Regions from separate parts of the Nonomuraea sp. NPDC005730 genome, predicted to be linked through region 1. Evidence: riboswitches for the same ligand, from Rfam matches in the RefSeq annotation. Region 1 holds a riboswitch; each other region holds the start of a gene.

What was found. Region 1 has a riboswitch for cyclic di-AMP ahead of ABZ444_RS15520 (C40 family peptidase). Riboswitches for the same ligand answer to the same signal wherever they lie in the genome.
Region 2: linked by a shared signal. The riboswitch ahead of ABZ444_RS05625 (C40 family peptidase) and the one ahead of ABZ444_RS15520 (C40 family peptidase) in region 1 are both predicted to bind cyclic di-AMP.
Region 3: linked by a shared signal. The riboswitch ahead of ABZ444_RS39025 (CHAP domain-containing protein) and the one ahead of ABZ444_RS15520 (C40 family peptidase) in region 1 are both predicted to bind cyclic di-AMP.

Annotation. Positions count from the first base shown of each region.
Region 1 covers NZ_JBEXYK010000010.1:53,935-61,354, forward strand. The annotation lists gene ABZ444_RS15500 (sensor histidine kinase) at 1-888, shown strand, start outside; gene ABZ444_RS15505 (response regulator transcription factor) at 990-1,634, shown strand; gene ABZ444_RS15510 (DUF2306 domain-containing protein) at 1,607-2,242, opposite strand; gene ABZ444_RS15515 (NAD(P)-dependent alcohol dehydrogenase) at 2,425-3,417, shown strand; gene ABZ444_RS15520 (C40 family peptidase) at 3,401-3,964, opposite strand; cyclic di-AMP (ydaO/yuaA leader) riboswitch at 3,995-4,155, opposite strand; gene ABZ444_RS15525 (3-isopropylmalate dehydrogenase) at 4,255-5,301, shown strand; gene ABZ444_RS15530 (branched-chain amino acid aminotransferase) at 5,502-6,599, shown strand; gene ABZ444_RS15535 (Uma2 family endonuclease) at 6,621-7,172, opposite strand; gene ABZ444_RS15540 (O-methyltransferase) at 7,244-7,420, opposite strand, start outside.
Region 2 covers NZ_JBEXYK010000003.1:131,716-139,135, reverse strand. The annotation lists gene ABZ444_RS05645 (carbohydrate ABC transporter permease) at 1-258, shown strand, start outside; gene ABZ444_RS05640 (glycosyltransferase family 4 protein) at 255-1,349, opposite strand; gene ABZ444_RS05635 (M48 family metallopeptidase) at 1,346-3,262, opposite strand; gene ABZ444_RS05630 (hypothetical protein) at 3,274-4,107, opposite strand; gene ABZ444_RS05625 (C40 family peptidase) at 4,276-4,758, opposite strand; cyclic di-AMP (ydaO/yuaA leader) riboswitch at 4,889-5,052, opposite strand; gene ABZ444_RS05620 (NlpC/P60 family protein) at 5,414-6,340, opposite strand; gene ABZ444_RS05615 (NYN domain-containing protein) at 6,473-7,420, opposite strand, start outside.
Region 3 covers NZ_JBEXYK010000054.1:11,211-18,630, reverse strand. The annotation lists gene ABZ444_RS39045 (DUF6716 putative glycosyltransferase) at 1-893, opposite strand, end outside; gene ABZ444_RS39040 (hypothetical protein) at 890-1,834, opposite strand; gene ABZ444_RS39035 (aldo/keto reductase) at 1,932-2,753, shown strand; gene ABZ444_RS39030 (Gfo/Idh/MocA family oxidoreductase) at 2,773-3,726, shown strand; cyclic di-AMP (ydaO/yuaA leader) riboswitch at 3,844-3,981, shown strand; gene ABZ444_RS39025 (CHAP domain-containing protein) at 3,994-4,689, shown strand; gene ABZ444_RS39020 (methyltransferase) at 4,743-5,561, opposite strand; gene ABZ444_RS39015 (YciI family protein) at 5,719-6,156, shown strand; gene ABZ444_RS39010 (RNA polymerase sigma factor) at 6,202-7,420, shown strand, end outside.

The DNA.
Region 1 (7,420 bases):
ACCGTGGCCCCGCTGCTGACCGGCGGCGAGCCGGTGGAGACGTACACGCTGGCGTTCGTCACGATCGTGCTCTACGCGCTGTTCCGGTGGGGATCGGGGCGCGAGGCCGTGATCGGGATGGCGGCCGGGCTGGTCGCGGTCGGCCTGTCGCTGGTCTCCGGCCGCATGGCGCCCGGCGACGTCGTCCCGGCGCTCGGTGTGCTGGTCGCGACCGTCGGGCTGGGCAGCGCCTTCCGTTACCGGGCCGGCGCGCGGCTGCGCGAGCTCGACCAGGTCAAACTGCTCGAACGCGAACAGCTCGCCCGTGACCTGCACGACACCGTCGCCCACCACGTCTCGGCCATGGCCATCCGCGCCCAGGCGGGCCTGGCCACCGCCGCCTCCGAGCCGGGCGCGGCCACCGACGCGCTGCGGGTGATCGAGGCCGAGGCGTCGCGCACGCTCGCCGAGATGCGGGCCATGGTCCGCGTGCTGCGCAGGAACGAACCGGCGGAGCTTACCCCGGGCCGCCACCTCGACGACCTGCGGCGGCTCGCCGGACGCCCGCGCGTCGGCCCGGCCGTCGAGGTGGAGATCGCGGACGGGCTCGGCGACCTGCCGCCCTCGGCCGGCGCGGCGCTCTACCGCATCGCCCAGGAGTCGATCACCAACGCCCGGCGACACGCCCGCCACGCCACCCACATCACCGTCCGGGTCACCGCCGACGACGCCGCCGTGCACCTGACCGTGAGCGACGACGGCGACCGCGCCGGCGGGGTCGCCGCCCCCGGCTACGGCCTGATCGGCATGATCGAACGCGCCGCCCTGCTCGGCGGCACCTGCGAGGCGGGCCCCAACCCCAACCGGGGCTGGACGGTCACCGCCGTCCTGCCGAGAGAGACCACATGAACGACCGGCGGGAGGCCGCGGTGAGCGACCCGGAGGGAGGCGGCGTGAACGACCGGCGGGAGGCCGCGGTGAGCGATCCGGACGGGGCGGCGGCCATCCGGGTGCTGGTCGCCGACGACCAGGAGATCGCCCGCACCGGGCTCAGGATGATCCTCGACGCCCAGCCCGGCATCGAGGTCGTCGGCGAGGCCGGCGACGGCCGGCGGGCCGTCGAGCTGGCCCGCCGCCTGCGCCCCGACGTGTGCCTGTTCGACATCCGCATGCCCGGCCTCGACGGCATCGCGGCCACCCGCGAGCTGGCCGGACCCGACGTCGCCGACCCCATGGCGGTGGTCGTGATCACCACGTTCGACCTCGACGAGTACGTCTACGCCGCCCTGCGCGCCGGGGCCAGGGGTTTCCTGCTCAAGGACGCCGGCCCGGCGCTGCTCGCCCAGGCGGTGACCGCGGCGGCCGGCGGCGAGGCGCTCATCGCCCCGAGCGTGACCGCGCGCCTGCTGGCCGCGTTCGCCGGAGCCGGGCGTACGGAGGCGCCCGCGCAGCCGATCGAGGCGCTCACCGGCCGCGAGGAGGAGATCCTGCGCGCCGTGGCCCGCGGCCGGACCAACAGCGAGATCGCCCGCGAGCTGCACATCTCGCTCAGCACGGTCAAGAGCCACGTCGCGAGCCTGATGACCAAGCTCGGCGTGCGCAACCGCGTCGAGATCGCGATGTGGGCCTACGAGACCGACCGCGTACGCGCCTGACCTCGACGGACTCTGCGGAGGATCGACTCGGCCACCGCCAGGTTGATCACCCAGCCCGCGCCGACGAGCAGCGCCCGGCCGAGCTCGCCGGGCGGCCCGAAGGCGGCCAGCCCGAACGCCAGGGTGAACGCCTGCGTGCCCGCGCCGAGCCCGATCGCGTACCCGCGGGTCATCCAGGCGCGATGCCGGGCCACGTCGCGCCGCCGGATCGCGGCCAGGCCGAGCAGGAGGCAGGCGGCCATGGCCGTCCCGAACAGCAGCCGGAAGGCGGCCAGCAGCAGCCCGTCGCCGGCGGGAAGGTCGGAGAAGAGCGTCAGCCACAACCCCGACAACGCGGCGACCAGCCCGCAGGCCACCAGCACCCGCCCCGCCGCGCGGTGCCACCCCGGCCGCCCGGCCCGGAACCGGGTCTGGAACTGGAACGTGCCGAGGACGCAGAACACCAGGGAGGCCGGGATGTGCAGCAGCACCGGCACGGGCATGGCGAAGAAGCGCGCGTTGTCCGCCGTGACGGCGGCGCCGGCGGCCAGTTCGGTCAGCCGGAGCGCGCCGGCGACCAGGGGGACGACGCTGAGCGCGAGCAACCCGGCGGGTGCGATCCATCTCATGCCTGAGAGCGTGCCGCCCGCGCCCGTGCCCGGTCATCGCGCGGACGGCCCGTCCCGGTTCGCACCATCGGCGGGAGGGCGGTCGTACTTTCGGCCATCGAGCCGTCGCCTTTCGACCGTTGAGCGTCCGTGCAGGTCACGGCCACACTGACGGCACATCAGCGGCACGAGGGAGAAAAACGATGAAGGCGTACGTCCTGCGCTCGTTCGGCTCGCCCGACCAGCTCGTCCTGACCGACGTCGAGCGGCCCGTGCCGGGCGACGACGAGGTGCTGGTCCGGGTGCGGGCCACGTCCGTGCAGCCCTACGACTGGCACTTCATGCGGGGAGAGCCGTACCTGGCCCGGGTCATGGGCGGCGGGGTCGGGCTGCGCCGGCCCAGCATCGCCGTCCTCGGGGCCGACGTGGCGGGGGTGGTCGAGGCGGCCGGCAGGGACGTCACGCTGTTCCGTCCCGGCGACGAGGTGTACGCGATGTCGCTGGGGGGCGGCTTCGGCGAGTACGTCTGCCTGCGGCAGGGCGAGGTGGCGCCCAAGCCGGCGGGCCTGTCGTTCGAGCAGGCGGCGGCGGTGCCGATGGCGGCCAACACCGCGCTGATCGCGCTGCGCGACGAGGGACGCGTCCGGCCGGGCCAGCAGGTGCTGGTCAACGGCGCGTCCGGCGGCGTGGGCACGTTCGCCGTGCAGCTCGCCAAGGCGCTGGGGGCGCACGTCACGGGCGTGTGCAGCGGGCGGAACGCGGACCTGGTCCGCTCGCTCGGCGCGGACGACGTCATCGACCACACCAAGGAGGACTTCGCGGCGTCGGGGCGGCGCTTCGACCTGCTGCTCGACGTGGCGGGCGGCCGCCGGCCGGCGGACTGCCGCCGCGTGCTGACCAGGAAGGGCACGTACGTGCTGGTCGGCGGACCGGCCGGCCGCTGGGTGCAGCCGGCCGGCCACATGTTCGCCGCGCTCGCGTCGGGGCCCTTCGTCCCGCAGCGGATCGTCAGGGCGGACGTGGTCCGCTGCGGGAGCAACAGGGCGAACCTGCTGACGTTGACCGGGCTGATCGAGCAGGGCGCGGTCACCCCGGTCATCGACAGGACCTTCCCGTTCGGCGAGCTCCCGGCGGCCGTCCGCTACCAGGAGGAGGGGCACGCCCCGGGGAAGGTCGTCGTCACAGGGTCGCGGTGAGCATGGCGGGGGCGGGTGCCTCGCGGAGCTGCTTGTAGTCCGCCCAGCGCTTGACGCCCTTGGGGTCGGGGCGTACCGCGCCGACGAAGGCCTGCCTGCGCCACTGCGACAGGCGTTCCTCCTTCACCACGTCGCCGGTGTGGGGGGAGTGGACCATGTAGCCGGGCTTGGAGATCATGCCAACGTGGCCGAGGCCGCTGAAGAACACCAGGTCGCCTGGTTCGAGGTCCTTCCAGGCGATCTTCCTGGAGAAGGCGCCGTACTGCTCCGCGGCGGTTCTGGGGAGCTCGATACCGGCGTCTTCGTAGGCCCGGAGCATGAGGCCCGAGCAGTCGTAGCCCCGTTCGCTGGCGCCACCCCACACGTACGGGGTGCCGCGCTTGTCCATGGCGTATTCGAGGGCGATCTTCCAGGCCGGTTTCGGCACGTGCCGTTCCTGGACCTGTTTCACCTGGGGGCCGGTGAGGGTGACGGAGGGGGTGGGGGCGGCCGGAGCGGCGGGAGCCGCGGGGGCGGCAGGCGCGAGACCTGCGGCGCCCGCTGCCACCGCCAAAAGGATGGCGATGCTAGACAGGGGACTGTCCTTCCACGTGGCCGACCGGGTTAGCTGACGGGCTCGGGCCTGGAAGTAGCCCTACGGCGGTGCTCCTTGGGGGGAGGCGCAGCCGATTCGCCCCGGGGGGAAAGGTGGGTCCCCGGCTCCACGCAGCGGCTGCGTGGATTAGGCTCGTCGGACTCTAACGAAACGGTCAAAAGGTCGCAATCCCCCCAAAACGGATTGTCCGGTTGTTGAGATGATGTGTTCGTCAGCCGAGACGAGCAGGTAAGGTACCGCCCATGGAGTCGCGTAACATCCGCCTGGCCGTCATCCCCGGGGATGGCATCGGCGCCGAGGTCGTAGCCGAAGGGCTCAAGGTCCTGGAGGCCGTGGGCACGAAGATCGAGCCCACCCACTACGACCTGGGCGCAGCCCGCTACCACCGCACCGGCGAGACGCTGCCCGACGCGGTGCTCGAAGAGCTGCGCGGCTATGACGCGATCCTGCTCGGCGCGGTGGGCGACCCCAGCGTGCCGCCCGGCATCCTGGAGCGCGACCTGCTGCTCAAGCTCCGGTTCGAGTTCGACCACTACGTCAACCTGCGGCCGGTCAAGCTGTTCCCCGGCGTCGAGACCGCGCTGGCCGGCGCCTCCGCCGAGCACATCGACATGGTCGTCGTCCGCGAGGGCACCGAGGGCCTCTACGCGGGCACCGGCGGCGTCATGCGCCGCGGCACGCCGCACGAGATCGCCACCCAGGAGTCGCTGAACACCGCCCACGGCGTCGAGCGCGTCGTGCGTTACGCCTTCCAGAAGGCTCGGTCGCGGCCCCGCAAGAAGCTCACGCTCGTCCACAAGACGAACGTGCTCACCTTCGCCGGCGACCTCTGGCAGCGCACGGTCAACCGCGTGGCCGCCGAGTTCCCCGACGTCACCACCGACTACAGCCACATCGACGCGGCCTCGATGTTCTTCGTCACCCAGCCCGAGCGCTTCGACGTGATCGTCACCGACAACCTGTTCGGCGACATCATCACCGACCTCGGCGCCGCGATCGCCGGCGGCATCGGCCTGGCGGCCAGCGGCAACATCAACCCCGAGCGCACCTCGCCGAGCATGTTCGAGCCGGTGCACGGCAGCGCGCCCGACATCGCCGGTCAGGGCAAGGCCGACCCGACCGCCACCATCCTGTCCGTCGGCATGCTCCTCGACCACCTCGGCCTGCACGCCGAGGCCGCCAAGGTCGAGCAGGCCGTGGCCGCCGACATCGCCGAGCGGGTGACCGGCCGCGCCGGCCGCACGACCAGCGAGATCGGCGACGACATCGCCGCGCGAGTAGCCGGCTAGGACCGCCTAGCCCCGCACGCGCCTGGCGGTCCGGACGAGGACTGCCAGGCGCTTTTTTGCGTTCACCGGATCGAACCACCCCCAACTGCCTCTTGCCATCCCAAATCGCGAGACACTAGGAAGTACGAATACTGCTCGCGGGCAGTAGCTACCAGAATCAGCTTTGAAGTCGCAGATTCGTAGAGAGAAGGACCGCCGTCATGACCATCGCTCAGAAGCTCAGCTTCGACGTGCAGCATTCCGACCACGCTCGCACCGCGGCCGAGCGGGAGCAGGTACTGGCGAACCCCGGGTTCGGGCAGGTCTTCACCGACCACATGATCTCGATCGACTACATCGACGGCGAGGGATGGCACGACGCCAGGCTCATGCCGTACGGGCCGCTCTCGCTCGACCCCGCGACCTCGGTCTTCCACTATGCGCAGGAGCTGTTCGAGGGCCTGAAGGCGTACCGGCAGATCTCCGGCTCGATCGCGACCTTCCGTCCGTACGCGAACGCCGCCCGCTTCAACCGCTCGGCCGAGCGCATGGCCATGCCCGAGCTGCCGGAGGAGGCGTTCGTGGAGTCGCTGGAGCTGCTGGTCTCGGCCGACAAGGAGTGGGTGCCGACCACCGAGGGCCACAGCCTCTACCTGCGCCCGTTCATGTTCGCCACGCAGGCCGGGCTCGGCGTCAACTACCCGTCGAAGACCTACAAGTACATGGTGATCGCCTCGCCGGCGGCCTCGTACTTCAGCGGCGGCATCAAGCCGGTCTCGGTCTGGCTGTCCACCGAGTACACGCGCGCCGCGCCCGGCGGCACCGGCTTCGCCAAGTGCGGCGGCAACTACGCCGCCGCCTTCGTCGCCCAGCGCCAGGCCGTCGACAACGGCTGCGACCAGGTCGTCTGGCTCGACGCCCACAAGCACGAGTACGTCGAGGAGATGGGCGGGATGAACCTGTTCTTCGTCTTCGGTAACAAGCTCGTCACCCCGGCGCTCACCGGCACCCTGCTGCCCGGCATCACCCGGGAGTCGATCCTGGAGATGGCCGGCGACCTCGGCCTGGAGACCGAGGAGCGGCTGATCTCGGTGGACGAGTGGGAGTCCGCCTGCGCCTCCGGCGAGCTGACCGAGGTGTTCGCGTGCGGCACCGCCGCCGTGGTCACGCCGGTGGGCTCGGTCAGGGGCGACGACCGCTCCTGGACCATCGCCGACGGCACCCCCGGCCCGGTGACGATGCGGGTGCGCGAGGAGCTCGTCGGCATCCAGTACGGCGCCCGTCCCGACACCCGCAACTGGATCCACAAGGTCGGCTAGAGCCGCGCGGACGGCCGGCGTTCAGGCGCCGGCCTCCGTCAGGGCCGCGGTGTCGACGTGGAGGTTCCACGGGTCGGGCAGGAACACCGGCTCGCCCAGGGAGACGACGTTCTCGCTGCGGTAGCGCCGCCCGCCCGGCCCGCCGAACAACGTCACCAGCTGCTGGAACGGGTCGATCACCAGGTAGAGCGGCACCCCGCCGCGCGCGTAACCGCCGGTCTTGACGAAGTGCACGTCGTAGGTCGTGGCCACCGAGACGACGTCCACGAGCAGGATCGTCGAGGCGCCGTGGACGGCGTGCTCCTCGTGCAGGCGCGGCCGGCGCGGGACCACGGCCAGGTCGGGCACGTAGAGATCGTGGCCGGGGCCCAGGTAGACGGTGATGTTCGGCCAGATCTCCCAGCCCCGGACCGACGCCGCGGCGGCGAGCTGGAACAACGTCCGGGACAGGATCGTGTTGTGCTGCCAGGTGCCCGGCTCGTTCACCACGATCCGGCCCTGGACCGTCTCGATGCGGAACTCGGGGAACAGTTCGCGCACGGTGCGGTAGCGCTCTTCCAGGGGCCTGACCATGCCGCGTCCTCATGCTTTCCCGGGGGGTTTCCAAAGGATCACTCAGAGTAACGGGGGTGGCGTCCCGTGATCTAGTGGTTCTTCCTGATCATCGTGATCCCGTCGGCGACCGGCAGCATGACCACGCTCACCCGCGGGTCCTCGATCACCAGGTCGTTGAACTCGCGGATCTGCACCGTAGTCGTCTCCGAGCGCGCCGGATCGGCGACGTGGCCGCTGCGCAGCGTGTTGTCGGCCAGCAGCAGGCC
Region 2 (7,420 bases), on a different contig from region 1:
AGGCCGGTGCTGGCGGCGCTGGCCACCCTGGAGTTCACCTGGATGTACAACGACTTCCTGTGGGCGCTGGTGCTGATGTCGTCGGGCGACAAGCTGCCGGTGACCTCGGCGCTGAACAACCTGCGCGGCCAGTTCTTCACCGACTACAACCTGCTGGCCGCCGGGTCCCTGCTGGTGGCGCTGCCCACGCTGATCGTCTTCCAGCTCCTGCACAAGCAGTTCGTCGCCGGGCTCACGCTGGGCTCGACCAAGGGCTAGGCGGGCCGGAGCAGGGCGTGGAAGCGGGTGGCGACCTGCTCCCACGTCCACTCGCGGGTGATCCAGTCGCGGCCGCCGGCGCCCATCTTGCGCGCCCGCGCGGGGTCGGAGAGCAGGTCGACGAGGGCCTGGGCGACGTCCGCGACGTCCGCGCCGTCCACGACGAGGCCCGTCTCCCCGGGCCGTACGGCGTCCGGCGCGCCGCCGGAGTTGCCCGCGACCACCGGCAGGCCGGTCGCCGACGCCTCCAGGAAGACGATCCCGAGGCCCTCGACGTCCACGCCGTTCCAGCGGGTGCGGCAGGGCATCGCGAAGACGTCGGCCGCGGCGTAGTAGCCGGGCAGGCTCGCGGCGGGGACCGTGCCGGTGAACCTGATCGACTCGTGCCCGCCCGCCAGGCGCTCCAGCCGCGACCGGTACGGGCCGCCGCCCACGAGCAGCAGCACCGCGTCCGGCACCGCGCGCAGCACCCGGGGCCAGGCCCGGATGAGCTGGTCCTGGCCCTTGCGCGGGACCAGCCGGGACACGCAGGCCACCACCGGCCGGCCGTCGAGGCCCAGCGCCGCCTTGGCGGCCCGGGGGTGGAACTGGTCGACGTCGACGCCGGGTGCCAGGCGGACGAGCTTGTGCGGGGGGATCGCCGCGGCCAGGCGCTCGCGCGTGTAGTCGCCCAGGTAGGTCACCACGTCGGCGTGCGCGCCGATCCTGCGCAGCACCGAGCGGAAGCCCGGCGCGCCCGCCCACGACGCCTCGTGGCCGTGGGTGAGCATCACCACCCGCCGCGCGCCCGCCGCGCGCAGGCGGGGCGCGAGCAGGCCGAGCGGCGCGGCCGCGCCGAAGACCACGGTCTCGGCGCGGTGCTCGGCCACCAGCCCGGCCGCCCTGCGCGCGACGGCCGGAGTGGGCAGCATCAGCCGCGTCGGGTGCCGCACGACCCGGTACGGCTGACGCCGGTCGAACTCCTCGCATCCCGGCCAGGCGGGGGCGTAGACGGCCACCCCCGGCGTGCGGAGCGCGAGTCCGTGCACGAACGACTGGATGCCGCCCGGCCTGGGCGGGAAGTCGTTCGTCACGAAGACCACGTCGGTCACGGTTCGGGGACGCCGTTCAGTCTCGCCCACGAGCGGGCCAGGGCGATGCGCTCGGGGCTGGAAGGATGGGAGGCATAGAGCACATATTCCACCGCATCCGGCGACAAGTCGGAAATGTTGGTTATTGCGAGGCGTTTCTGCATCGCGACGAACGTGGCCGGATCCCTGGTGAGGTCGAGGGCGTGCACGTCGGCCCGCGCCTCCACGTGCCGCGTGATCAGGTTCTGGGCCGGGTCGGAGACCAGCGAGGCCAGCGTCATCAGCCCCATGAGCACGCCGATGGCGCGCGGGTCGGCCACCGAGGCGATCCCCGTACGCCGCCGCAGCGGGCCGACCAGCAGGAACAGGCCGATCGTGCCGAAGGCGGCCAGCAGGCCGCCGAGCAGCGTGCCGTCGAGCACGTCGGCGTGCTTGGCGTGGCCCAGCTCGTGCGCGACCACCAGCTCGACCTCCGACTCCGGCGCCTTGAGCAGCGTGTCGTAGACGACGATCCGGCGGGTGGCCCCGAAGCCCGACACGTACGCGTTGAGCGCCGTGGTACGCCGCGAGGCGTCGGCGACCAGCACGTCCTCGACCGGGACGCCGTCCCGCTCGGCCATGGCCAGCAGCTCCGACCGCAGCGAGCCCTGCGGCATGGAGGTGAAGTCGTTGAACAGCGGCTCGAACACCACCGGGTAGACGTACGACACGCCCAGGGTGAGCGCGAACGCGCCCACGGCGGCCGGGATCCACCAGCGGCGCACCTTGCGCGCCAGCGCCACGAGGGCGAGCAGCATGACGGCCATCAGCAGCACGCTGACGCCGGTGTTCTTGAGCCGGTCGGCGGTCCAGCCCGCCCAGTCCTGGGTGGACAGGCCGTAGTCGCGCAGGATCGTCTCGAACCACATGCCGAGCGGCCACCTCAGCACCTCGGTGATCGCGGTGAGCACCACCACGCCGAGGACCACCCGCACCCACCACGGGCCCCTGAGCACGCCCAGCACCTTGGCCGCGAACGGCGTCAGGACCAGCAGCCCGGCGAACAGGACCGTGAGGCCGAGCGAGATGTAGCCGGGCAGGGTGGTGGCCGCGTCGAACGCCTGCGCCCTGGCGATCTGGGCGGCGCTGAAGTCGCGGGCGGGGTCGGGGGCGACGGCGGGCGCGCCCGCCGTCAGGACCCGCCAGGGGGTGGTGAACGCGGCCACGGCCAGGATCACGCCGCCGACCAGGGCGAGGGCGGCGCCGGCCGCGCGCCTGGAGCGGGATTCCGCGCGTTGCCGTTCCCGGGCGATCAGGTGCTCCGCCGTTCCCGTCAGCTTGCCGGTCCGGGGACGGGGCCCGGCGCCGTCGGCGTCCTCGGTGTCCTCGGTGTCCTCGGTGTCCTCGGTGTCCTCGGCGTTCTCGGCGAGGGGGGCGGCGGGGTCGCCGTTACGCTTGCCGCGGCCCTTGCCCTTGCCTCCGCCTTTGCCGCCCTTGCCCTTGCCGCGGCCTTTGCCGCCCTTTCCCGGGTCGTCCGGGTGCTCGTCGGGGTTCTCAGGGCTCTTCCCGGAGCCGTCCGAGCCCTCGGCGGCGGGGGCGCCGGCGCGCGTCGCGTGGGGGCGGTCGTCGGGGGTGGGGGGTTGGGGGTGACGGGGGTCCTCGGTGCCGGGGTCGGCGTCCGCGTCGGGGCGGGCGTCGGGGCGGGCGTCGGGGCGGGCGTCGGGGCGGGCGTCCGGGTCGTCCGGGTCGTCGGGGCGGCCCGGGGATTCCGGAGGCTCGGTGGTGCCGGACGGCTCCGGCGGTCCACCGTCGCCGGGCCGGTCACCGCCGTCGTCCCTGATGGCCACACCGCCGCCGTGCGCCGCCGCGACCGCCGTGCCGGGCTCGTCGGCCCCTCCGGCGACCGCTCCGGCGGGCTCGTCCCCTTCCCGGGGCGGGTCGTTCCGCTCGCTCATCTGCCTCCCCTTCACGCGAGCTGCTCTCGTACGTACTCGCGCCACCGTGCCGCCAGTGTCTCGGCGGTGAGCCCCACGGAGGCGAGCGCCTGATCGACGCCGGCCACGCGGGCATCACGGTAGAGCCGTACCAGGGTCCCGTCACCGAACCGGTCTGCGAGGAAGCGACACGCCATCCAGGCCTCCTGGTACGCCCGCGCGAGCCGTCCGGGATCGGCGGCCGTGGGGGCGAAAGCCGCAGGTCCGGGCAACTCGCTCGGCAGCCGGCCGGCCCGTACGTCGGCGGCGAGTTCGGCGGCGGCCGTCCCGACGGGGAGCCCGGCGTCGCGGTAGGCCACGTAGTCGGCGAACCCCTCGTAGAGCCAGACGGGCAGCCGGTCGGTGCCCGCGGCGACGTGGGTGAGCTCATGGGCGAGGACGACGTCGCGTCCCACGGGGGTGAGCCGCGCGAAGGAGCCGGGCACGATGATCACCCTGGCGCCGTCGGCCACCGCGGCCAGCCCGTCCAGCGGGCCCGTGCCCGCCAGCCCGGCCGCCTCGGCGTCGGAGTCCGGCACGACGACCAGCGCGCGTACCGGACGGCCGAGCACCGCGGACACCCGCCGTCCGGCGAGGTCCGCGCGGCGGGCCAGATCGGCGAGCACGCCGGGGTCGGCGCGGTGCCCCACGACCACGGACCGTGCGCCGCGGGCCACCTGACCGCCGTCGCCCCACAACCCGCGCGCACCGGCGGGCAGGACGGCGGCGGGCGGCGCGTCGGCGACCACGAGAACCGCCGTCAACAGCAGCAGGACCGAAAGGAGCAGGCCCGGACCGCGGAGGGACGGACGCACCTGCGAGGACACGGCCCGATGCTAGTCGGCCCGCGCCCCTCCCGGCCTTCACGAGACCGGTCCCTTCACGAGGCCGGTCCCTTCACGAGGCCGGTCCCTTCGCCAGACCGGTCCCTTGACGAGGCCGGGCATGCGACAGGCCCCGGCCCGGACCGGGGAGGGTCCGGGCGGGGCCTGTTGTCACGCGCCGGGACGCACCGCGCCGACGAACGACGACTTCCGCCATCCGCCCAGTTTGTCGATGCGCACCCGTTCGCCGGTCCGCGGCGAATGGACCATCTTGCCGTGGCCGACGTACATGCCGACGTGGCCCAGCCCGTTGAAGAACATCAGGTCGCCCGGCTTGAGGTGGCGCCAGGAGACCTTGCGCTTGATGCGGGCGAACTGGCTGTTCGTCACGCGCGGGAGTCGTACTCCGGCCTTCTTCCAGGCGTACTGGACGAGTCCGGAGCAGTCGAACGCACCAGGGCCCGTGGCCCCGTACCGGTACGGGTCGCCGACCTGGTGCTTGGCGACGGCGACGGCCCTGCGGGCCTTCGACGCCTGCCGCGCGGCCTTCGCCGACTTGGCGGACCTGGCGGTCTTCGCCGACTTGGCCGACTTCGCAGTGGCCGCCTTGGCGGTGCTGGACACCGCGGTGAGCCCGGCGGCCGATTCGCTCACCGTCTGCGCCCCGGCCGGTACGGCATGGAGAGCCGCACCTCCGGCCGTCACGGTCATCGTGAGTGCGACGCCCCTCAGGGCAAGTCGGGACAGACGGGGGTTATGCAGGGAGGTAGACAGGATTTCTCCTTGTGTCTTCCACGAACGCCTACCGGGTTAGCTGACGGATTCGGGCCTGGAAGTCGCCCTACGGCGCGATGACGCGCCGATTCACCCCTGATCCCGGGGGATTACGGGATCTTTGGGTCCCCGGCTCCGTGCCTCCTGGCTGCACGGACTCGGCAGGTCGCCGCCCGATGGTTGTCTCTGCATAGGGATATCGGCGGCGACCGATGGATTTTTATCTGGTCCGCATCGGGGGTTCCGATGTCGATTCGCGGTGCGCATGGCTTGCTGACCGCGACGCCAGAAACTACGCCGAAGGGTCAAGATTTGGCAAAGGGAGACACCGGCTGTAAAGATCAGATAAAGATGTGTGTAAAGGATGAAATCCCTGCTGGAGCAGCGGGTTCCGTTACCGCTTTGTGACCCTTCTCACACTTCCCGGCACACCTGATTGTCAGGGCCCTTTCGCCCCGTTTGTCCCGTTCGTCCCAGCGGTCGTGGCAGCCCGAAGCCGCCCGCGATTCCGGTCGCCGGGCAGTCACGGGACGGGTCAGGGGCGGATGGCTCCGACCAGGGGGCGGCGGTAGTCGGCGAGGCGGACGACCTTCACGACGTCGCCCGTCTGCGGCGCGTGGACGATCTTGCCTCCGCCAGCGTAGATGCTGACGTGCCCGAGCCCCTCGCTGAAGATGAGGTCCCCCGGCTGGAGGTCCTTGATGTCCACCTTCCGGCCGGCGCCCCAGGCCCACTGCTGCCACGTCGTACGCGGCAGTGTGACGCCGGCCGCGCGCCAGGCGGCCTGGGTCAGCCCTGAGCAGTCGTAGCCGCGCGGGCCCGTGCCCCCGTAGATGTACGGCTTGCCGACCTGGGCGAAGGCGAACTGCAGGACGGCGGCCGCGCTGCCCGAGGCGGGGCCGGTGTACTTGATGCCGGTGCTGTTGGGGTTGCCCGGGTTGTAGGCCCCCAGCTTGTCCAGAAGCTTCTTCTGCTGGCCGACCAGCTTCAGCACCTCGGCCCGCTCCCGCTGGACGGCGTCCCGCTCCTTGTCGGCGTCGGCCAGCGCGGTCTCGGCGTTGTCGCGCTCGGCCTTGAGGCCCTTGTTCTCGCGGTCGAAGGCGGCCAGCTTCTCCAGCCGCTCGCGCGAGAGCTGCCCGGCCATGGCCAGCCCGGCCAGCAGGTTCTCGGGGTTGTCGACCCCGACCATGCCGGGCAGGGAGGTGACGTCCCCGCCCATCTTGTACGAGTCCACCGCCGCCCTGATGATCTCGGCCCGCAGGTCGGCGACCGTCTGCAGCTTGCGCTTGTAGCGGTCGTTCAGCGTGGTGTAGGCGTCCTTGGCCTTCTTGTAGTTCTCGGTCGCCGTGTTGTACCGGTCGACGACCTTGTCGGCCTTGTCGTTGAGCTTCTCGAGCTTGGCCTTGGCCTGTTTGAGAGTGGGCTTGGGATCAGCGAGCGCCGCACCCATCGGGACGGTCATCAGTCCGATCGCGAGACCCGCGGCCACCGTCACCCGGCCAAACCTCACAGCGTCGCCTCCCAGGGATTACACCTGGGGCGAAATAGTACAGAAGTGGCGGACGGGGTCTCGCCAAAAGTGCTAATTCGTAACTTATGCGCGACCCAGCCGGCGCAGCAGCAGACCGGACGGAACCGGTCTGGCGCCCATCCGGCGGACGGACTCGGCCACCTCGCGGTCGGAGGAGACGACGGCGATGGCCCGGCCGGGCGGCTCGGCCCGGACGAGCTGGCGGATGAGGTCGTCGGCGATCTCCCCCGGCGCGCTGAACAGCACCCGCACCCCGCGCGGCGCCACCACCTGCACCGGCGCGTTGAGCTCGGCGCCGTCGAAGACCGCCGTCACCTCGACCCGGGTCTGGGCGACCAGCCCGCCGAGGCCGGTCATCAGCCGGTTGCGCTGGTCGGCGAGGGTGAGCGTGCCGTAGCCGGTCTTCGTGACGTTGTAGCCGTCGATGATCAGGTGGACCTGCGGCAGCGCCAGGAGCTGGTCGAGCAGCTGCGGGTCGTCGTCGGCCAGGGCCCGCGCGGGCACGCCGCGCACCCCCGGACGCTCGCCGGTGCTGGCCGCGACCGAGTCGGCGGGCCTGCTGATCGTGGTGGGCAGCGCCAGCTCCCTGCGCAGCCCGGCCGAGGCGTCCTGGAGGGCGTCGAGCAGCACCCTGATGCGGGCGTCCTCGATGCTGCGGCCCTCGCGGGCGGCCCGGCGGGAGGCTTCGAGCTGCTTCTCCACGTCGGCCAGGCGCTCGCGCAGGCGGCGCAGCTCGGCCTCGCCCGCGTTGCCGGCGGTGGAGGCGGCATGCCGGACGTCGTCGGCGGCCTGCTCCATCTCCTCGGCCCTGCGGGTGGCGGCCTTGGCCCGCTCGCGGGCGTCGTGGAGCTTGCGCCGCAGGTCGGAGTTCTCGGCGCGGGCCGCCTTGATCTGCTCGCGCAGCCGGTCGGCCTCCTCCTTGGCAGCGGTCTTCTGGGCGGCGAGCTGCTCGCGCAGCCGTGTCACCGCCTCCTCGCGCTCGGACCCCTCGGCCGCCACGGCGGACTGCTC
Region 3 (7,420 bases), on a different contig from region 1:
AGGCCGCTGCCCTCGAACACCAGGTTGATCATCTCGGCGCTGACGCCGAAGTCGCTCAGCACCAGCGACGGCACGCCCATGGCGACGGCCTCCAGCGCGGCCGTCGAGCTGACCGTGACGAACCCGGCCGCCCGCGACAGCTGCTCGTGCATCGATCCGGCCGCGAACGTCAGCCTGCCCGGCTCGCCCATCTCGCGCCACAGCCGCTGGTAGTGGTGGCGTTCGTTGTGGGTCTGGCGTTCGTGCTCCAGGGCGCGCAGCTTGACCACGACCTCCAGGCCGGGCCGGCGTCCGGCCAGCTCGGCCAGCGCCGTCAGCACCCGCTCGCGCTCCTCCCGCGCCCGCGGCACCTTGGCCTGGGTGGCGAACACGACCCGGTCGCCGCCGCCGGACACCGCGCCGGGCCGCAGGAACGGCAGCCGGGCCAGCCCGACCGCCCCTCCCCCGCCGAGCCGGCCGGCGATCGCGGTGAACTCGGCCACCTCGCGCTCGCTGTGCACCACGAACAGGTCGCAGCCGCTGCGGAACAACCACGCCTTCTCCGTGGCCGGCACCGAGATGCCGGGCAGCCCGCTGACGAACACCGGCCGTGCCCGGCCCGCCGGCCGCAGCCCGGCCAGCACGTCGGCCACCAGGACGTCCACGACCGGGCCCGTGCAGCCCACCAGGATCGCGTCGGGGCGGGTGCGCTCGGCCAGGCGGCGCAGCGACCGCGCCGACAACACCGGGGGCGCCGCGCGCCCGCCCACCGCCGCCGCGATCTGCTCCGGGGAGGGCGCGATCGGGGTGCGCACCACCACCAGCTCGCTCTCGCAGCCCGCGGGCAGGTCGTCGAGCAGGCAGGCCGCCCACTTCAGATACGAGTCGGAGTCGGCTACCGCCAGCACCCTCACCTGGAAGCTCCTGTCAAATGCGATCGCAGGCCGGGGGCCGCCCTGCTGGTCCACCAGTCGTCGGGAACGTCCACCGGCTCGACCTCGACGCCGCGCGGGCCGAGCAGCACCCGCAGCGAGGTGATCGCGGTCGAGGGCAGGCTGAGCACCCGCTGGCCGGCGTCGAGGCCGCGCAGCGTCAGCTCGGCCGGCACGCCCGCGTCGTGCACGGTGATGCCGGGGCGTTCGCTGATCAGCGCCAGGTCGACGGGGTCCTCGCGGCGGTGCGGGTAGTAGGCCAGCGGCTCGCGCCCGGCCAGGTCGGTCAGCCAGCGCAGGTAGTGGTCGCGGTGGACCAGGCCGTTGCGGACCAGGGAGGTGCCGAGGACGACCGTGCGCTCGGCGGGCCCCTGGGCGCTCGGCGGCTGGGCGCGCAGCCAGGCGAAGTCGTGGCGGACGAGGTCGACCCCCGCCCCCCGGACGGCGGCGGCCAGCTCGTCGGGGACGGGCAGGGCGGTGAAGACCGACACCCGGCTCATCCGCAGCCGCACCGCGGCGGCCAGGCCGAGCAGGGCGCGCGCCCGCGAGGGGGCCGCCCGCGCCCGCAGCAGCGGCCGGAACGGCCCGGCGGCCAGCAGTTCGAGCAGCCTGAGCGTGGCCAGGCCGTCGTCCACGACGACGATGCGGCCGGGATCGGAGGTCAGCCAGCGCATCTGGACCTTGCCGGAGAACGCGTCGCCCACGGCCTGGACACGGCGCGGCATGCGCTCGCGCGGCTCGTCCAGCACCAGGCCGGCGGGCAGGTCGAGGCGGCGCAGCTCCTTGCGGGTGGCGCGCAGCGGACGCAGGCCGGCGCGCGGCACCACCACGGTGTCCGGGCCGAGCAGCCCGGCATGGTGGGCCTCGACGGCGCACAGCATCTGGAGCGGAGACTCCACCCAGGCCGACGCCTGTCTGCCCACTCTGTTTCCCCCAGCCGGTGGATGGCCTTGCACGACCCGCCTCAAGGTAGTCCGGCCTGCTTAAGCCGCACGAAACGACACGTGAACAATGGAGGGTATGAACTCGCTGATGCTCAACACCGACGGTGTGCAGATACCGCAACTCGGCTTCGGCGTCTGGCAGGTCTCTGCCGACGACGCCGAGCACGCGGTGGCGACCGCGCTGCGCGCCGGATACCGGCATGTCGACACCGCCGCCGCCTACGAGAACGAGGAGGGCGTCGGCCGGGCCGTGCGCGCCGCCGGGCTGCCACGGGAGAAGGTGTTCGTCACCACCAAGCTGTGGAACGGCGACCACGGGCGCGCCGAGCAGGCCTTCGACGAGAGCCTGGCCCGCCTGGGCCTCGACTACGTAGATCTTTTCCTGATCCACTGGCCGGCCCCGGAGCAGGACAGGTACGTCCAGGCCTGGCGGGCGCTGGAGAAGATCTACCGGGACGGCCGGGTCAAGGCCATCGGGGTCTCCAACTTCACCGTCGCCACCCTGACCCGGCTGATGGAGGAGACCGACATCACGCCGTCGATCAACCAGATCGAGCTCCACCCGTACTTCCAGCAGCGCGAGATGCGGGCCTTCCACGAGGCCAACGGCATCCTGACCGAGGCGTGGAGCCCGCTCGGGCAGGGCAAGGGGCTGCTGGCCGACCCGGCGCTGCGCGTGCTGTCGGAGAAGTACGGCAAGACGCCCGCGCAGATCGTGCTCCGCTGGCACCTGCAGCTCGGCAACGTGGTGATCCCCAAGTCGGTCACGCCCTCGCGGATCGAGGAGAACATCGACGTGTTCGGCTTCATCCTCGACACCGAGGACATGGCGGCCATCGGCGCGATGAACGCGGGGCGGCGGATCGGGCCCGACCCCGACTCGTTCAACCTGACCTGAGCGCTCTACGATCTCGGTCGTGCGAGATTTCACCTGGGGAATAGCGGCGACCGGCGGCATCGCGCGTACCGTGGGGGCGGCCATCGTGGCCGAGCCCGGCATGCGGGTGGCCGCCGTCGGCTCGCGGAGCCCGCTCAGGGCGCGGGCGCTGGCCGACGAGCTGGGCGCGGAGTCCGCCTACGGCTCCTACGAGGCCCTGTGCGCCGATCCGGCCGTCGACGCGATCTACGTCGCCACGCCGCACGCCCAGCACCTGGAGGTGGCCGAGGCCGCCATCGCGGCGGGCAAGTCGGTGCTGTGCGAGAAGCCGCTGGCGGCCGACGTGGCCGACGCCGAGCGCATGGTGGCGCTGGCCCGCGCGGCCGGGGTCTTCCTCATGGAGGCCATGTGGATGCGCTTCAACCCGCTCATCCAGCGGGTGGCGGCCGATCCGCGCTTCGGTGAGATCCGGTCGGTGCGGGCCTCGTTCGGCTTCGCGCTGCCCTATGACCCCGCCCACCGCTTGTGGGCGCCGGAGCTGGGCGGCGGGGCCCTGCTCGACCTGGGGATCTACCCGTTCGGGCTGGCCCAGTTGCTGCTCGGCATGCCCGCGGAGCTGCGCGTGGCCGGCTCGCTGGCGCCCAGCGGGGTCGACGCCGAGGCCGGCGGGCTGCTGCTGTACCCGGGCGGGCGGCGGGCCCTGGTGGACGTGTCGCTGCTGGCGCATCACCCCAACGACGCGAGCGTGGTGGGCACGTCGATGCGGGCCGACATCCTGGCGCCGTTCTGGGCGCCGCAGCGGGTGCTGCTGTCGGGGCCGTCGATGGAGACGGAGGAGCTGGTGCTCGACCCGGCCGACAACGGTTACGCGGGTGAGCTGCGCGAGGTGCGCGCGGCCACGATCGAGGGCCGGACGGAGAGCGCGGTCATGCCGCTTGACGAATCCCTTGCCATGATGGGGCTTCTGGCCGAAGCGAGGGCCCAGCTCTCCTAGCTGGACCTTTAGGCATTTGCCTTGCTCTTGCCCGATGTATTACCTTATGGGGCATCTCGCGGCAGACGTCCGGTTTGACCGGCTTTGTCCAACCATCGCAAGACATTTCACAGGATCGTCCTGTGACCGCTGAATCCGCCTCCGGGCGGAACCGGGGACCCACGTCCTTTGGGGTGAATCGGCACTTCGGTGCCGTAGGGCAGCTTCCACGTCCGAACCCGTCAGCTAACCCGGTAAGCGGCATGGAAGCAAGGAGTAATGCCCTCGATGGCCACGCACCGTCCCATCCGTGCCCCGAAGATCAACTACGCCCACGCCGCGCTCGGCGCGGCCATCCTCGCCTCCGCCATCGGCGGCCACGCCACCGCCGCCGCCGCCGACAGCACCGGCCCGGCCGCCGCGACCGGCCACTCGGCCGTCGCGCCGCAGGCCGCCGCCCAGACCCGCAAGGCGGAGGAGACCCAGGTCAACGTCACCGCCGAGCAGGTCCTGGCCATGGCCAAGTCCCAGGTCGGCACCTCCGAGAACGCCTACGGCGGCGGCACCAAGTTCCAGAAGTGGTACGCCGACTCCCGGCGCGCCGCCGAGACCATCGCCCGCGACGGCGGCACCCGCGCGATGTACCTGAACGCGCCCTGGTGCTCGATCTTCGTCTCCTGGGTCGGCGAGCAGACCGGCGCCCGCCCGCAGGTCGGCTGGGACGCCTGGACCGTGGCCCACGCCAAGTGGTTCGCCGCCAACGACCGCTGGGGCGCCGAGGCCAGGCCCGGCGCGGTGGTCTTCTTCTCCTGGGGCGGCAGCAAGAGCCTGGACGCCATCCAGCACGTCGGCTTCGTCGTCAAGGACAACCACGACGGCACGATCTCCACGGTCGAGGGCAACACCGGCAACGGCAAGGTAGAGGAGCGCGTCCGTCCGAAGTCGCAGGTCGTCGGCTACGGATACCCCCAGTACGCGAGCTGACCTCCCCCGCTCCGAGCGCGCGTCCCGCACGAGGGACGCGCGCTCGCCGCGTCTCAGGGCCGGACCGCCACCAGCGAGTAGAGGATCGGCAGGTGCGAGTCCCCGAACGGGAACCGGTACCGGCCGTCCGCGCCCTCGGACAGCAGGCCGCGCGGGTCGATGTCGGTCTCGACGTGCTCGCCCAGCTCGGCCACCGTGAGCCCGGCCCGCGCCGCCGCGGTGACGATCTCGCCCACCGAGTACGGGTACTCGACCGCCTCGTGGGCCTCGGTCACCACTCCGGCGTCGGCGTACGTGCCGGTCACCGTCTCCCGGTGGGCCTGCCCGCCGCCGTAGGGCCAGTCGGCCACCAGCGGGTCGAGCGAGGCCACCGTCTGGTAGGCCGGATGCAGGTCGACCAGCACCAGCCGCCCGCCGGGCCGCAGCGCCATGGCCGCGCCGCGCATCCAGGCGCCCAGATCGCCGATCCAGCACAACACGCCGTACGTGGCCACCGCCACGTCGAAGCCGCCGGCCAGCGACTCCGGCAGCCGCTGCGTGTCGGCCTCCACGAACGTGGCCGCCAGCCCGGCCCTGGCCGCCAGGTCGCGGGCGCGCGCGACCGCCACCGGGGAGAAGTCCACGCCGGTCACCCGCGCTCCGAGACGTGCCCAGCTCAGCGTGTCCAGGCCGAAGTGGCACTGCAGGTGGAGCAGGTCCTTTCCGGCGACGTCGCCGGCCAGGCGGCGTTCGAGCGCGTAGAGGGTCTGCCGGCCGGCGAGGAAGGCGTCGACGTCGTAGAACCGGTCGGCTGAGGTGGAGCCGTGGACGCGGGCGCGCTCGTCCCAGAGGGCCCGGTTGGGGACGGGGGCGTCTTGTGCGGGTTGGGGCATGGGGCGAGGATGGCACATCGGCCACGCGGCCGCTCGACCGGTACGGTGCCCTGGGAACGGACGGGTCCGCGCCCGCGTGTCGATCCGGCCGGCGCCCGTTCGACGCTTCGGCGAGACCGGCTCCGCCCAGGGGCCGCGGACGGAAGGGACGTGCAGGATGAAATTCATGATCGTCGGCAAGGCCAACGCGGAGACCGAGGCCGGGGCGCTGCCCAGCCAGGAGCTCGTCGACAACATGCACGCCTACAACGAGGCGCTGGCCAAGGCGGGGGTGCTGCTGGCCGCCGAGGGGCTCTACCCGAGCTCACAGGGCGCGCAGATCGCCTACAGCGGCGGCCGGGCCACGGTGATCGACGGCCCGTTCGCCGAGGCCAAGGAGCTGATCGCGGGGTTCTGGCTGATCCAGGTGAAGTCCAGGGAGGAGGCCCTGGAATGGGCCATGCGGGTGCCCGTCCCCGAGGGCCACGACGGGACCGGGCTGGACGTGTGGCGGGTGTACGACGCCTCCGACGCGCCCGACGCGGCCTCCTCCGACCCGGCGGAGATCGAGCGGGAGAAGGCCATGCGCCGGCGCCTGGGCGGGCAGGAGAGCTGACCCCGGCTTGCGGACCGAGGACGGTGCTGGTGTCATGAGCCGGTGATGGCTTCCGACACCCACCGGGCGATCGAGGCGGTCTGGCGGATCGAGGCGCCCCGGCTCATCGCCGGCCTGGCCGGGCTGGTCCGCGACGTCGGCCTGGCCGAGGAACTGGCCCAGGACGCGCTGGTCGCGGCCCTGGAGCAGTGGCCGGGGTCGGGCGTGCCACGCAACCCGGGCGCCTGGCTGATGACGGTGTCCAAGCGCCGCGCCGTCGACCTGATCCGCAGGAACGAGCGGATGTCCCGCAACCTGGCCGAGCTGGGCCACCGGCTGGAGACCGCCGGGGAGCCGTCCGAGCCCGACGAGATCGAGGACGACCTGCTGCGGCTGGTCTTCACCGCCTGCCATCCGGCGCTGTCGATGGAGGCGCGGGTGGCTCTGACGCTGCGGGTGCTCGGCGGCCTGAGCACCGACGAGATCGCCCGCGCGTTCCTGGTGCCCGAGCCGACCGCCGCCCAGCGCATCGTGCGGGCCAAGCGCACCCTGGCCGACCGGAAGGTCCCGTTCGAGGTGCCACAGGGCGCCGAGCTGGCCGGACGCCTGTCGTCCGTGCTGGAGGTCATCTACCTGATCTTCAACGAGGGCTACTCGGCGACGGCGGGCGACGACTGGATGCGGCCCGGCCTGTGCGAGGACGCGCTGCGGCTGGGCCGGGTGCTGGCGGGGCTGATGCCCGCCGAACCCGAGGTGCACGGGCTGGTCGCGCTCATGGAGATCCAGGCGTCCAGGGCGGCGGCCCGGGTGGGGCCGTCCGGCGCGCCGGTGCTGCTGCTGGAGCAGGACCGCACCCGGTGGGACCGGCTGCTCATCGGGCGCGGGCTGGCGGCGCTGGCACGCGCCGAGAGGCTGGCCGAGGAGCGGGCCGAGGAGCCGGCAGGCGCGGCGGGGCCGTACACGCTGCAGGCCGCGATCGCGGCCTGCCACGCCCGCGCGTTCGACCCCGGCGACACCGACTGGGTGCGCATCGCGGGCCTGTACGAGTCGCTGGCCCGGCTGGCCCGCTCCCCCGTCGTCGAGCTCAACCGCGCGGTGGCGCTGTCGATGGCCTACGGCCCGGCCGTGGGCCTGGAGCTGCTCGACCAGATCGTGGACGAGCCGTCGCTCAAGGGCTACCACCTACTGCCGAGCGTCCGCGGCGACCTGCTGTTCCGGCTGGGCCGGCGCGGCGAGGCGCGGGCCGAGTTCGAGCGGGCGGCCTCGATGACCCGCAACTCCCGCG